DNA from 2 places in the Pseudomonas sp. HK3 genome. Region 1 is predicted to be linked to the other one. Evidence: riboswitches for the same ligand, from Rfam matches in the RefSeq annotation. Region 1 holds a riboswitch; the other holds the start of a gene.
What was found. A riboswitch is a leader RNA that binds a small molecule or an ion and turns the genes downstream of it on or off. The one in region 1 is predicted to bind thiamine pyrophosphate.
Positions count from the first base shown of each region.

Region 2: linked by a shared signal. The riboswitch ahead of thiC (phosphomethylpyrimidine synthase ThiC) and the one ahead of ACU6U9_RS17095 (TonB-dependent receptor) in region 1 are both predicted to bind thiamine pyrophosphate.

Region 1 is NZ_JBREXD010000003.1:367,812-375,511, forward strand. Features, by position in the region: gene ACU6U9_RS17065 (AI-2E family transporter) at 1-423, opposite strand, end outside; gene ACU6U9_RS17070 (CDP-alcohol phosphatidyltransferase family protein) at 416-967, opposite strand; gene ACU6U9_RS17075 (DUF2066 domain-containing protein) at 973-2,061, opposite strand; gene purM (phosphoribosylformylglycinamidine cyclo-ligase) at 2,242-3,297, shown strand; gene purN (phosphoribosylglycinamide formyltransferase) at 3,303-3,968, shown strand; gene ACU6U9_RS17090 (DUF3108 domain-containing protein) at 4,058-4,801, shown strand; TPP riboswitch at 4,846-4,945, shown strand; gene ACU6U9_RS17095 (TonB-dependent receptor) at 5,023-7,224, shown strand; gene ACU6U9_RS17100 (hypothetical protein) at 7,308-7,580, shown strand; gene pnuC (nicotinamide riboside transporter PnuC) at 7,590-7,700, shown strand, end outside.
Region 2 is NZ_JBREXD010000002.1:273,372-281,071, reverse strand. Features, by position in the region: gene ACU6U9_RS12240 (dihydrolipoamide acetyltransferase family protein) at 1-955, shown strand, start outside; gene ACU6U9_RS12235 (flavin-containing monooxygenase) at 952-2,448, opposite strand; gene ACU6U9_RS12230 (redoxin family protein) at 2,547-3,092, opposite strand; gene ACU6U9_RS12225 (sterol desaturase family protein) at 3,156-3,983, opposite strand; TPP riboswitch at 4,112-4,210, shown strand; gene thiC (phosphomethylpyrimidine synthase ThiC) at 4,347-6,245, shown strand; gene ACU6U9_RS12215 (FAD-dependent oxidoreductase) at 6,242-7,273, shown strand; gene thiS (sulfur carrier protein ThiS) at 7,284-7,496, shown strand; gene ACU6U9_RS12205 (thiazole synthase) at 7,497-7,700, shown strand, end outside.

The sequences.
Region 1 (7,700 bases):
TACATCCTGCGCATTCCCCCACTGGCTAATTAGCTTCTCACGCACATGGTCGACATCAAACACATCCGCCTCCAAGGCAAGCGTGTTGATTAGAAAGGGCTGAGCCTCGGTTTTAAACCAGTCAAAGATCCCCGGCACTTGCGCATAAACTACTTTAAGCTGGTGCAATACTAATGGCACCAACACTATCAAAGCACCCAAAAATATAATGCTTAACACAACAAAACAGGTCACCACCGCCAACGTGCGACTAAAGCCCCGCGCTTCTAATCGATCCGCAACTGGGTCGCCTAAGTAGGCAAGCAAGGCACCCGCGACAAATGGCATTAATACTGGCTCAAGCTGATGCATTACCCAGCCAAATAAGACCAATACAAAGACTATCGCCAGTGGCTTTAAACCTAACTGTAAAACATTACTCATTTATAGCCTTCCTTACCCAAACGAATAGATAGTGGGCACCACTCGCAAGCGTAACGGCCGCACACATTAAAATCATAAACTGTATCTGCTCATCACTCATAAGCCCTGTCGCTATATGCACAAGCAGGCTCAAGACCAATAATATTTGTATAAATGTACTCATTTTACCGAGAATACTGGGGCGCACTTCAAACGGACCAAACCAAAATCGATAAAGCGCAGCACCGCCAACCAACATCACATCGCGCCCCATAACCAGCACAAACAACCAAAGAGGCAATAGTCCTTTGATCGTTAATACTGCAGCGGTTGTGACCAATAAAAGTTTATCGGCTAAAGGGTCCATAATGGCACCCCAGTGGCTCTTCCAGTCAAAGCGTCGGGCTAAGTAACCATCCACACCATCCGATACACCCGCAAACGCAAAGACAATCAGCGCGCATTCGTACTCACCAAACCAAAGTAAGAGAGCCACAGGCAGCACAGCCAGCAACCTTAAACCAGTAATAATGTTGGGCAAGTATCTTAGTATGGTGCGTTTCATTTAGCCTACGGTTGCCAGTTAAAATGAATCTTTTTATCTATTAACGGATCTAAACCTTGTTCTGAACTTTTCTCAGTAGGCTCGCTGGCCTCAATAAGCTTACTGTCTAGCGTAAGAACCTGCTTAAATTGCCCTAGACTACCGCTCAAGCGCAACTCAAGGTCCATATCATTCCCCTTTACACCCGCTACAAACACTCGCTTAGTAATCGTTAAACCTTCAAGGTAATCTACTAATGCCGCATAGTGCTTCAAGTTTTTAATATTACTTACTTTTATTGCGAGTATGTCACTGCGAGCATCGTTGGGTTTAATAGCAAACGCATTTGCCAAAACTTCACCCGAGGCACTTAGACCAGCCAAAACTTGCTGGCTCAACTCCTGGGTTTCAAATTCATAATTAAACTCGCGCTCTTTAAAATAGAAGCGCCATTGACCAACCCAGTTGCCCTTTTTGTTTTTATAAACGCGTGCCGCAAGAATAGACTCAGCATCATATCGCTTGCTCGCCTCCAGAATAGAGCTTGAAAACAAACCCCATAAGCTCTCTTGAGGTAAACGAATGGAGTCTTCTAGATCATACACAGGTAACACAACCGGTACACCGCGCACCTGACTGGCATTTTCAACTGCTTTATAAGCACTGCCTTCTACGCCATCAATTAAAACAGAACGACCCCTTTCTTCTTTTATTAGCCAAAGTAAAACAGTAGGACGGTTATTTCCCCATAACGGCAGATTAGCTTGCTTGATAATGCGCTGGATCGATTGCGCTTCAAACCGCATTTTTAACCAGCTAGAACCTGGTGGAATAGAGGCATCCCATTCGCTCTTTTGCACAGCAGCGTAACTATATTGATACAAATATTGATCGGCTATATCTAAAGCCCTCATCACGACTTCATTTTCTGCGGGCACCGCAAAACCGCTCACCTTTTGTAGCACTTCTATTAAGCCCTGCTTTGCACCATGCTGGCGGCTGATTAATAGTTGATCAGGCACAGGCACTCGTGCGTCATACAAACCCGATACCGGCTTAGCCAAGACAGAAGATGCGCATATAATAAGTGCAGCAAAACACAGTTGAAATTTCATTAGATGGTCTTTATTCCTGTAATTGGCGGCTATTCTGACAAATTCGAGAAAAAATGCAGCCCCCAAGTGTAAATTATGCCTTCTAAAGCACATGTATGATTTATAAAAAGCTTACTAGATGGTAAAATCCGCGACCTTTTTTACTCATCGATACTTTCCCGCACAAAAGGGCTGCCTAATATGAGCGAGCAAAACAAGTCACTTAGTTATAAAGATGCAGGCGTAGACATTGACGCTGGCAACGCACTTGTTAATAACATTAAAGGCGTGGTAAAGAAAACCCGTCGCCCTGAAGTCATGAGCAGCATCGGTGGCTTTGCTGGCCTGTGTAGCTTGCCGACCAAATACAAAGAACCTGTATTAGTGTCTGGCACCGACGGCGTTGGCACCAAGTTACGCTTAGCGATGGACCTTGGCAAACATGACACCATCGGCATCGACCTTGTGGCAATGTGCGTAAACGATTTGATCGTATGCGGTGCCGAGCCTTTATTCTTCTTAGATTACTACGCAACAGGTAAGCTGAACGTAGACGTAGCAACAAACGTTGTTACCGGCATTGGCGAAGGCTGCTTGCAATCTGGCTGTGCATTAGTGGGTGGCGAGACAGCTGAAATGCCTGGCATGTATGAAGGCGAAGACTACGACCTTGCAGGCTTCTGCGTCGGTGTTGCTGAAAAAGCTGAGCTAATCGACGGCAGCAAAGTAAAAGCAGGCGATGTCATTATTGGTTTGCGCTCATCAGGCGTTCACTCAAACGGTTACTCTCTTGTCCGTAAGGTCATCGAAGTATCAGGTGCAGACTTAAGCCAAGACCTAGACGGCCAAACACTGGGTGATGCCCTACTTGCACCCACTCGCATCTACGTTAAACCAATTCTTAAAATGCTAGAAACCATTGATGCGCACTCTATCTGCCACATCACTGGCGGCGGCATGTATGAAAACATCCCTCGCGTATTACCAGAAGGCACCAAGTGTATTCTTGATAGCGCCGCATGGGATCGCCCTGCTGTGTTCAACTGGTTACAAGAAAAAGGCAATATCGACTGGCATGAAATGCATCTTACCTTTAACTGTGGCCTAGGCATGATTGTCGTGGTTGATGAAAAAGACGCTCAAGCCACAATGGATATTCTGAACGCAGAAGGCGAAACCGCTACCCTAGTTGGCCGCATTGAAAAAGCAGGCGAAGGTGACGAGCTAGTCATCGTTAAAGGCGTGGACGAGGAATAAGCACAGTGAAAGCCGAACAAGCAGAACCTGCGCGTATTGTCGTTTTAATTTCCGGCTCTGGCAGTAACTTTCAGGCAATCTCAGATGCTTGCCTGAAAAAAGAAATTGATGGTGAGATTGTAGCGGTGATTAGTAATCGCCCCGGTGTTATGGGTCTTGATCGCGCAGCGAATATGGGCATCCCAACCGCCGTTGTTGATCACACTGATTTTTCAACTCGTGAAGAGTTTGATGGCAAGCTGATTCATGAGATCGACCAATTTGGCCCTGATCTTATTGTCTTAGCTGGCTTCATGCGCATTTTGACCTCTGATTTTGTACGCCGCTATAAGGGCCGCCTAATCAATATACATCCGTCTTTGCTACCTAAGTACAAAGGCTTGCACACTCACAAGCGAGCCCTTGAAGCCAATGATAAAGAACACGGCGTGACCGTGCACTTTGTCAGCGAAGACCTAGACGGTGGTCCAAATGTGATTCAGGCCGTGGTGCCCGTTTTAGACGACGACACTGAAGGCAGCCTGAAAACACGAGTACAGCAACAAGAACACGTCATTTATCCTATCGCGGTTAAATGGTTTGTTGAGGGCCGCATCTCAATGCTCAAAGGCGATGCTTACTTCGACAACCAACCCCTACCCGAGTCTGGCGTGCAGCTTATTGCAAATTAGAACAGACATTTCTAGCCAGTTGCTGGCACGGACACAGCAACTGCGCTTATACTCAAGCCCATATTCACGATTCATTTAGGCAGGATGCTTTGTATAAAATCATCGTTACCTTTTTTGTTGTTCTCATTAGTCAAACCAGCATGGGCAATGAAGCAACAAACACACACAAACCGTTTCAACAATTTTCCCCTTATAAAGCAAACTATGAAGCCACATGGAAAGCTGGCTGGTTTCCTATTACCGTTGATGCCAGTCGCCAACTAAGCAAGCTCGAAAACGGATTATGGCAACTGACATTCGAAGCATACTCCTCCATTGCAGACCTACATGAACAGTCTCAATACAGTATCGAAAACAACACCGTAAAACCCCATAACTATCGCTATAAAACCTCCGGCTTTTTATCAAAAAAGCGCAGAGCACAAACCTTTGACTGGGAAAAACAGCAAGTATTTGTACCAGAGCGCGAAGAGTGGGCAGACTATGAGCTCAAACTGGGCATACAAGACAATCTGAGTTATCAGGAGCAAATACGTCTAGATTTAATCGCAGGTAAAACAGAGTTCTCATATTCAGTGGCGTACAAAAATCGCCTTAAACAGTACGACTTCAAAGTCGCCAAGCGCGGACAAACCAAAACCAAGCAGGGTATGATTGATACCGTTGAAGTCATTCTAGATAAAGGCAGCAAGAAAGAATCCACTCGCATTTGGTTTGCTATCGACTATGAATACTTACTCATCAAATTAGAAACCAAACAGAAAAATGGCGATAGCAATACCATCAGCTTAAAAAGCGCAGACATTGGCGATCGAACACTAAAGGGTTTCTAAGTCGCTCTAGTCCTTTTTTCCTATATACAAATCACGTAGAATCCCCCTTATCCAGGGGGAGGCTTCGGCCTGAGATGTCTTTTTTGCGAACCCCTAGAACCTGATCCGGTTAATACCGGCGTAGGAATGGACATTCTTTTGCGTTTTTTTGCATCATTGCAAACGCCACTAATTACCTCTACGCAGTAACCGGGACTTATTCAATATTTTGGAAAAGACCCATGAAAACCCCGATTTTTTTACCCTCACTCATATGCACGTTGAGTGCTTCTGTCCTAGCTGCACAACCCACTGACGTTAGCAGTCAAATTACCGATGCCGTCAAACAAGCCGACCAAAGTGCTCAGTTAGACACCGTCAATGTCACCGCTGATTTTCGCCAATTAGATTTAATGCAAATTCCATCATCTATTACAGTTGTGGGCGAAGAAGACATTCAAGATCGTAATGCCGACCACCTAGAAAGCATTTTATCTTTAGCCCCGAACGTTAACTTTGCTGCTGGTGCATCACGTGCGCGTTTCTTTCAGATCCGCGGCATTGGTGAGCGCAGCCAGTTTATCGACCCAGTCAATCCATCCGTTGGCTTAATCATCGATGGCATTGACATGACAGGCTTAGGCGGCGCAGCCACCCTATTTGACATTGATCAAGTGGAAATCTTGCGTGGCCCACAAGGTACAGCCTTCGGTGCAAACGCACTGGCAGGTGCCATTAATATTAAAAGCAAACAACCAACCAAAGAAACCGAAGGTTATGTTCAAGGTAAGCTTGGTAATTATAATACTCAAGGTTTAGGCGGGGCTATTTCTGGCTCGCTATCCGAAAAGGTACAAGCACGCTTTGCTATTAATCAAGTTAAGTCTGATGGTTACATGGAAAATATCCATTTAAACAAAGATGACACTAACAACATTTATGAAGTTATCGCTCGTGCCCAACTAGCTTGGCAAGTTAACCCGGATAACAATATTAACGTTTCATTGTTCAGTACAGACATTGATAACGGTTACGATGCATTTAGCTTAGACAACAACCGAAACACTTACTCTGATCAACCCGGTGAAGATTCACAAAACACCAATGCGTTTTCTATTAATTGGCAATCAAAAATCAACAATACACTCAACCTTGAGGTTCTAGCGGCCATAAGTAATACCGAAAGCACTTACGCTTATGATGATGACTGGGCTTTTGGTCAATATACATGGTTAGATGATGATCCAACGTACACGCCTGACCCATGCACAATACTGAACACATGCCTCGCTGATTTCGATGGCTATAGTGGCTATGATCAATACAGCCGCGACTACACTAACCAACACTTAGACATCCGCTTATTATCAGGGCAAGACGGTCAAATTTTTAACAACTCAACAGACTGGGTCGTCGGCTTTTATTACATGGACAGAGAAGAAAGCCTTAACAGAAACTACACATTTTTAGACAACCCTTACAACAGCTCAATTGACAACAACTCCACTGCTGTTTACTCAGAGCTAACCACGAACTTTAACGCACAGTCACGGATAATTTATGGCATAAGACTAGAAGAATGGACATTTGATTTCAAAGATAATAATACAATCACAGAAGATCAGAGCGAAACACTCTGGAGCGGAAGACTCACATTTGAGAATTTAATCACCCCTTATCAAATGACTTACATTCAATTGGCTCGAGGCGTTAAGGCTGGCGGCGTCAACCGTGATACGAACATACCATCAGATGATAAAGTCTATAAAACCGAAACTAACAATAGTTTAGAGGTCGGATTAAAATCAAGCTTGCTAGATGACTCACTGCAAACGCGTGTTGCAACCTTTTATATTCAAAGAGAAGACCAACAAGTTAAACAGTCATTCCTTTATTACGAAGACTCAAAGCCTAAGTTTAAAGACTACTTTGCCAATGCCGCTGAAGGCGAAAACTATGGTTTAGAAATTGAAAGTAACTGGTTAATTAATAAGACTCTCTCTTGGGAATTATCACTTGGCTACCTAAAAACCAAACTAAACAATTACAGTTTCAAATCAGAAGATAGCAACGGCAACGTTATTACAATTGATAAAGATGGCCGCTCGCAAGCACACGCACCGGAAATATCAGGTGCAACCGCTTTAAATATTAGCTTTACAGAATCAATAAAACTGCGATTAGAAACAGAATACAAAGACACCTATTACTTTTCTAATAGCCACGACCAAAAATCAGAAAGCTATCAACTTTGGCATGCCGCACTCAGCTACACCAAAGGCAATAGCAGCATAAGTTTACATGGCCACAATTTAACGGATGAAGACTATGCTGTTAAAGGGTTCTACTTTGGTAATGACCCACGAGACGGTTACGCTGCAAAAACCTACACTCAACTTGCTGCGCCACGCTTAATCACTATTCAAGCCACTCAGCATTTTTAACAAACCGTAGGTCGGGCACCGCCCGACAAAAACCTCGGCAGGCAATGCCTGCCCTACTACATTAACGCAAAACTGGAGCCCACATGGAACTATCCGTTGAGATCAGCAAATATCCATTGGCCGATGATTACATTCCGGCCATTAAAGATTTCATCGATCGCTTAAATGCCACCGATGGCATCAGCGTGGTGGGCAACACCATGAGCACGCAAATTTTTGGCGAATACGATTTAGTCATGTCTATTTTAAGTAAAGAAATGAAACGCTCATATGAGCAATTTGGTAAAGCGATTTTTGCGTGCAAATTTATTGGTGCGAATCTAGACCCTGCACTTAATCCACATGGCGACAACTAAGGTCTAATTATGGAAGCTGATATTCAAGCACCCACATCTTTCGCCGATACGTTTATCCAAAGTGTCATCTCCGCCGCGCAGGCCATGAGCTACTGGGAAGTCATCGCTGTATTACTCGGC
Region 2 (7,700 bases), on a different contig from region 1:
TGAGCCTGGTGATGTGGTGCACATTGGTGAGCCATTGGTTGAATATCAAGGCGAGCAAGACGATTCAGGCACGGTTGTGGGTGATTTATCATTAAGTGCAAAGCATGAAAGCAAAGATGATTTCATTGTGGGCAGCGCTCATCATACTCATACACAGCAATCGATCAAAGCGACACCCAGTGTACGTGCATTAGCCAAACGCCTAAATGTGGATTTATCTCATATTGGTGCCACGGGAGAAGACGGTCGCATAACCAGTTTAGATGTAGAAAAAGCAGCAAAACTTAACTCTGATATCGGACAAAGTGAATCCTTAAAAGGCGTGCGTAAAGCCATGGCTAAAAATATGGCTATGAGTCACGCACAAGTGGTGCCGGTTACATTGCATGACGATGTCGATGTACATCAATGGTATGACGTTAAAACAGAACCTCCGCAAGATATTACCATGCGTCTGGTACATGCAATTGCGCATGCCTGCGTGGCAGAGCCTAATTTGAATATTTGGTTTGATGGCGAACAACTATCACGCAGAATATTAGAACACATTGATTTAGGTATTGCGGTAGATACCGAGCAAGGTTTGTTTGTACCTGTGTTACGCAATATTGGTAAACGAGATTTAACCGATTTACGCAGCGGATTAAACGCGTTAAGAAATGCGGTTAAAAGTCGAAAAATCCCCCCGCAAGAAATGCAGGGGGCGACAATTACATTAAGCAATTTTGGCACACTGGCTGGTAAATATGCGAATCCAGTTGTGGTGCCACCACAGGTCACCATCATTGGGGCGGGTGGCATACGCTACGAAGTTGTCGCATACGAAGGGCAGGCTCTATTGCACCCCATATTGCCGTTATCGATCACCTTTGATCACCGTGCGGTAACAGGGGGAGAAGCCGCACGATTTCTTAAAGCACTCATGGATGACCTTAAGCGCAAAAGTGTTGACTAACAGGCTTCACTTTCTGTGTTCTCTTTTTCTGTTTTGTGTTTGCTTTCAAATTGTAAAATACCATCGTTGATGGTTTCTTTTAACAATGTTTTTTTATCTATTTCGTATTTGTGTAATATGCGCCAAGGGTGTGACTGACCTTGGCGAGGTAATACGTCTTTTGATCGGACAACATAACCCGATGCCATTTCATCCATCACGGTTTCATCTAATGGTTTTTCTGTTTGGTTAAAAGGTTTGGCAACATGATGATGATGTTTATCCATATAATTAAATAAACGACATAAATAACGAGCAGACAAATCCGCTTTTAAGGTCCATGGCGCATTGATGTAACCAAAGATCCAAGCGATGTTGGGTATATTTTCGGCCAACACGCCTTTATAAGTCATATGGTGACTTAAATCTAACGGCTTATTATCAAGACTTAACGACATACCACCTAATACCTGCAAGTTTAAGCCCGTTGCACTGATGATAATATCGGCATCAATGTGTTTACCTGACGCAAGCTGAATACCTGTTGCTGTAAATTCTTCGATGGTATCGGTTGTTATGCTGGCTTTACCTGAATTAATAGCGGTAAATAAATCCCCATCAGGTATTGCGCAAAGGCGTTGGTCCCATGGTTGATAATGAGGTGTAAAGTGACTCATATCAAAACCCGTTGTTAGGTTCCCTTTTACCGATCGTAATAATATTTTTTTTACAACATTAGGCCAGCGTTTAGCGAGTTTATATAGCGTGCGTTGTAACAAAATATTACGAGTACGGGCCATCGAAAAGACCCAGCGTTTAGGTAATATCTTATTTAAGATATTTGATACTGAATCAATAGACGGTACAGAAAAAATATATGAAGGGGAACGCTGTAACATGGTGACATGTTCTGCTTGGTCACTCATGGCGGGCACAATGGTTACGGCAGTGGCACCACTGCCAATGACCACCACTTTTTTATCCGTATAGTCTAAGTTGTCAGGCCATTTTTGCGGATGAACAAATACGCCCTTAAAAGCGTCTTGGTTTTTAAATACTGGTTGGTAGCCTTGGTCATAATTGTAATAGCCAGTACAGGGGATTAAAAAATTGCAGGTGTAATGTGTACGCTCTTGTGTACGTTCGTTTAGCGCCTCAACGCGCCAGTGTTGTTGATGGCTGTCCCAGTTGGCGTGAACAATTTTTAATGAAAAATGTACCTTGCCTTCCACTTCAAATGCTTGTGCGGTTTGATTAATGTATTTACGAATTGATGTACCATCAGCCAATACACTTAAACCATCCCAAGGGCGAAAGTCATAACCAAAGCTGGCCATGTCACTGTCTGAGCGGATACCAGGGTAACGGAATAAATCCCATGTGCCTCCAATTGCTTGGCGGCGCTCTAAAATAGCAAACGATTTATTCGGGCACAGTTTTTTAAGGTGGCACGCCATGCCAATGCCAGATAAGCCAGCGCCAATAATGAGAATATCAAAATGATGAGAGGCCATATTTGCTCTTTATTGTTATTAGTATTGCATTGACCATAAAACAAGCGAAAGGCCATGTCTATGGCACTTTCTGACAGCGTTAATAAAATGAATGTTATTTATTCGGCTAACAAAAGCGCAATAGCTTGTTCTATTTTTTTCGCTTTTGCGGTATCGGCATGGGTTTCACCAATAAAGCGATAACGAATCGAGCCTGTTTTATCAATTAAATAAAATGTTGGCCAATATTGGTTATTCAATGCTCGCCAGTAGGTAAAATCATTGTCAATCATGACTGGGTGTTCGAGCTTAAACTCGTCCATCTTTTTTAGCACAGCTTGTGGTTTTTTCTCATGATCAAATTCAGGGCTATGAATACCAATCACTTGAAAATCGTCCTGCTTGAATGATGTCGCTAGGCTGTTTAGCCAAGGAAAACTACGATAGCAGTTCCAGCAGGAAAAGGTCCAAATATCCATTAGCACCACTTTGCCTTTTAGGTCAGATTTTTTTAATGGCTTTGATTTTAACCAATTTTGAGGCTGTGTTTGCGTGAACTCAGGTAGTGGCGTCGGCTCTATGGCGTATACGGCGTTGCCGAGTATTGCTTTAAACGAAAAAAAGCTTATGGCCGCTACGCAGGTTAGGATGAAAATATTACGCATAATGGGCCTCACTCTACACAGTGTATAGCCCATTAGAGCAATTTAAATGCACTTGGTTCCTATCTATTTTGATGGGGTTCTAATTTCTTGTGGGGTTAGTCCGGCCTTACGTTTTGCCTTATATTCTAAATACGCTTTAACGTAAGTATTACCCAAGTAACCATCTAAATAATTTAAAAATCCCGCATAATTACCTTTAAATTTAGCATGATGAAAATCATGGTAGACAGGCCCGTGGTAAATCAAAAATAACCGAGCAGGGTTCCAAGGGATATCATAGCCAATGTGGCCATCGGCCGCTTCAAATTGGCGGATGATGACCCAAATCCAAATGACATATAAATGGCTGCTTAACAGTATGGGGCCAATGAGTATCAAACCCGATGTACAGGCGAACTCAAACCAGTGCATGTAATTGCCATTAATGGCGCAGGTATTTTTTATCTTATGATGCACGCTATGAACATGACGCATAAAAAATTTATTTTCATGAAAAAAGCGATGCATCCAGTAATATAAGAAGTCATCTAACAAGATAAAAAATAATACCTGAATAACAATGATGTACACGCTTGGCATGTCACCCACATGAATGCCTGTGCGTTTTATTAAAGGCCACAGCACAACCAGCATCACAAAAACGACCGCTGTATTTTTAACGCTGTGATAAATCGATGGCCAAAATGTGCCTTTTACATCAATGGCATTGGCTTGAATACGATAAGGCTTTAGCCAGTTAGGCTCTATGTAGGCAAGCCAAGTCCAAGGCAGAGCAAAGGTCATAAACGCAATAAAACTAATGGCGAGCGTGGCGGCAGGAAACAGCCAAAACCAAGGGTCATAAAAGACGCCTGAGTAATCTTGAATGATGACATCAATGAAATTGGGCATGACACGCTCTTATTATTTTTTAACCAATATACCTTTGAGGCATGGCTTTAAAAGGGCATTTACGGACACATAAGGGATATATTTGGTCATCTGTGGTTGGAACTCGTAATGACTTGCCTTAGAATGGCAGTCTGCTCACGGGGTGCTGCTTGTTAAAAGTGGCTGAGACTTTACCCGTTGAACCTGATCCGACTAGCATCGGCGTAGGAATGAGCGCGAAGCATCCGTATTGTATTTATAACCATCTGTCATTGGGTTATGAGTGATGTTTTGCATCTATCGGCGTATATACCTAATAGTAGGGTGAGTCGATTTCCCGCACGTCTTTGTTAGTGGTGACTTTATTCATAATAAGGACCCACTATGCAAAATTCAGAAAATAAAAATACAATTCAAACAGCGCAACTTGCTGACGTTAACCCTCATCTTATTACCCGTGAACCGTTACCCGGTAGCGAAAAGATATACATTCAAAGCCCTAATCATCCTGATGTGCGCGTGCCGATGCGCAAGATTAACCTAACCGATGGCACACACATTAATGTGTACGACACCTCTGGCCCTTATACTGATGTCAACGCAGAAGTAGATGTGCACAAAGGCATTACCTCAGAAGTACGAGCAAAGTGGATTTTAAATCGTGACGATACCGACGTGTACGACGGCCGCGACACCCAACCAGAAGACAACGGTATTGATGACGAAACCAAGGCGTTTCAATTTTATAATCCGCACCTGCAACGTCAACCACGTCGTGCAAAAGCAGGCAAAAATGTTAGCCAATTGCATTACGCCCGCAAAGGCATTGTTACCCCAGAAATGGAATACGTGGCCATGCGTGAAAACCAACTGCGTGAGGCGCTAGAAAACGAATTCACCACCCCCGAACGTGAAGCCCGTCTAAAAGGCAATCACATGGGGGCGAGTATTCCGCAAACCATTACCGGCGAATTTGTGCGTGACGAAATCGCCCGTGGCCGCGCGATTATTCCGGCCAACATCAATCACCCAGAATTAGAGCCCATGATTATTGGCCGTAACTTTTTAGTAAAAGTGAACGCCAATATTGGTAACAGCGCGTTAACCAGTTCCATCGAAGAAGAAGTTGAAAAGCTGGTTTGGTCAACCCGTTGGGGTGGCGATACGGTTATGGATTTATCAACGGGTAAGCATATTCACAGTACCCGTGATTATATTATTCGTAACTCACCTGTGCCCATTGGCACAGTGCCCTTGTATCAAGCGTTAGAAAAAGTAAATGGCGTAGCTGAAGATTTAACATGGGAAGTTTTCCGCGACACGTTAATCGAACAAGCGGAGCAAGGAGTGGATTATTTTACCATTCACGCAGGTATTCGTTTAGCACACGTACCGTTAACCGTAGACCGCGTAACGGGTATTGTAAGTCGCGGTGGCTCTATCATGGCCAAGTGGTGTATTGCACATCATGAAGAAAGTTTTTTATACACGCACTTTGAAGACATTTGCGAAATCATGAAAACCTATGACGTTAGCTTCTCGTTAGGGGATGGCTTACGCCCAGGTTCACAAGCCGACGCCAACGATGCGGCACAATTTGCAGAGCTAGAAACGTTAGGTGAGTTAACACAAGTCGCCTGGAAACATGATGTGCAAGTCATGATCGAAGGCCCAGGCCATGTACCGATGCATATGGTTCAAGCCAATATGGATAAACAGTTAGCATGCTGTGACGAAGCCCCGTTTTATACATTAGGGCCGTTAACCACCGATATTGCACCAGGTTATGATCACATTACGTCAGGCATTGGTGCCGCCATGATCGGTTGGTTTGGTTGTGCCATGTTGTGCTATGTGACACCAAAAGAGCATTTGGGTTTACCCAATCGTGACGATGTAAAAGTAGGCATCATCACTTACAAGCTTGCAGCCCACGCAGCCGACATTGCTAAAGGGCATCCCGGTGCTCGTTATCGCGATGACATGATGTCAAAAGCGCGTTTTGAATTCCGTTGGGAAGATCAATTTAATCTTGGCCTAGACCCAGACACGGCTCGTGCTTATCACGATGAAACCCTGCCAAAAGACAGCGCAAAAGTGGCGCACTTTTGTTCTATGTGTGGCCCGAAATTCTGTTCGATGAAAATCTCCCAAGAAGTGCGTGATTATTCAAAAGATGAAATCGTCAAAGCCATGCAAGATAAAAGCGCAGAGTTCAAAGCGTTAGGCAGTGAAGTGTACGTACCAGCCACAGCTGAAAAACTCAGTGAAACGCCTGCATGAATATCGCGATAGTGGGTGCAGGTATTTGCGGCAGTATGCTTGCGTATGAATGCATTAAACGCAATTTAAACGTAACGGTATATGAGCAAGACACTCAAAAGGAATCTTGCTCATATACCGCAGCGGGTATGCTGGCACCCATGGCCGAGTTAGAAAGCGCGAACACCAATGTATATAAATTGGGTTTGCGCAGTTTAACCTTGTGGCCAAGTATCATAGAGGAACTTGCACAATTAAATCATTCGGTTTTTTACCGTGATAGTGGCACGCTGGTATTAGCCCATACTCAAGATGCGGGCAGTTTTACGCAATTTCATAGCACGCTAAAGCGTAAGTTAGATGACTTTGATGCATGCGTTTCATCGGTGATACCAAGCTCCATTGAACCAGAGCTAAAGCACTTTCATAATGCCTTGCATTTAAAACAAGAAGCGCAAGTTGATAGTCATCAAGCATTAACGGCACTGCATTCGGTGATTCGTGCACAAGGCGAATTTAATCATTCCCATGTACACACAATTGCATGCAATGAAGTGAACGGTGAATATTTTGATTGGGTGTTTGATTGCAGAGGCTTAGCCGCAAAAGACCAAGTCAATTTGTATGGGGTGCGTGGTGAGCGTATTTTATTGCATGCGCCTGAAGTGAACTTGCAGCACATGATTCGCTTGATGCACCCAAAATACAAACTGTATATCGTGCCCCGTGAAAACCATCACTTTATAATCGGTGCCACCGAAATAGAAAGCGCTGATGACGGCCCAATCAGCGTGCGTTCGGCATTGGAGTTATTGTCAGCGGCGTACAGTGTGCATAAAGGGTTTGCTGAAGCGCGTATTATTAGCATGAGCACGGGTGTTCGCCCAACCAGTTTGGATCACCAGCCCATTGTCGATGTGCAAGTTGGTTTAACCCGTATTAATGGCTTATATCGCCACGGATATTTATTAACCCCTGCGATAATTGAGCAAGCATTTTCAGCTGATTTATTTAAGAAAAAATTACAACAATGGTCAATGGCTAAGTGAGGATTTCGTTATGAGCATTCGTTACAACGGTGAGCTGATTGAATTGAATGAATCCATGAGCTTGCTGACGTTCTTACAAAATCAATTTGATGATTGGGAAGTTACGATCGCTCGTAGTGTGGTGGCGGTGAACCAGCAACTTGTGCCAAGACAAGAATATGATTCATATTGCTTACAAGACAGCGATGACATTGAATTATTAACCGCAGTGGTAGGTGGTTAAATGAACACACTCGATGATGTTTCGGCACAAACTGACGCATTTAATATTGGGGGTAAAACTCTTGATAGTCGGTTATTAATCGGCACAGCTATGTATGACTCTCCTAGTATTATGCAGGCCAGTATTATTGAGTCGGCCTCGCAAATCATGACAGTATCATTGCGCAGACAACTGGCCACAAACGAAGCGCAAGATAACCCTGTA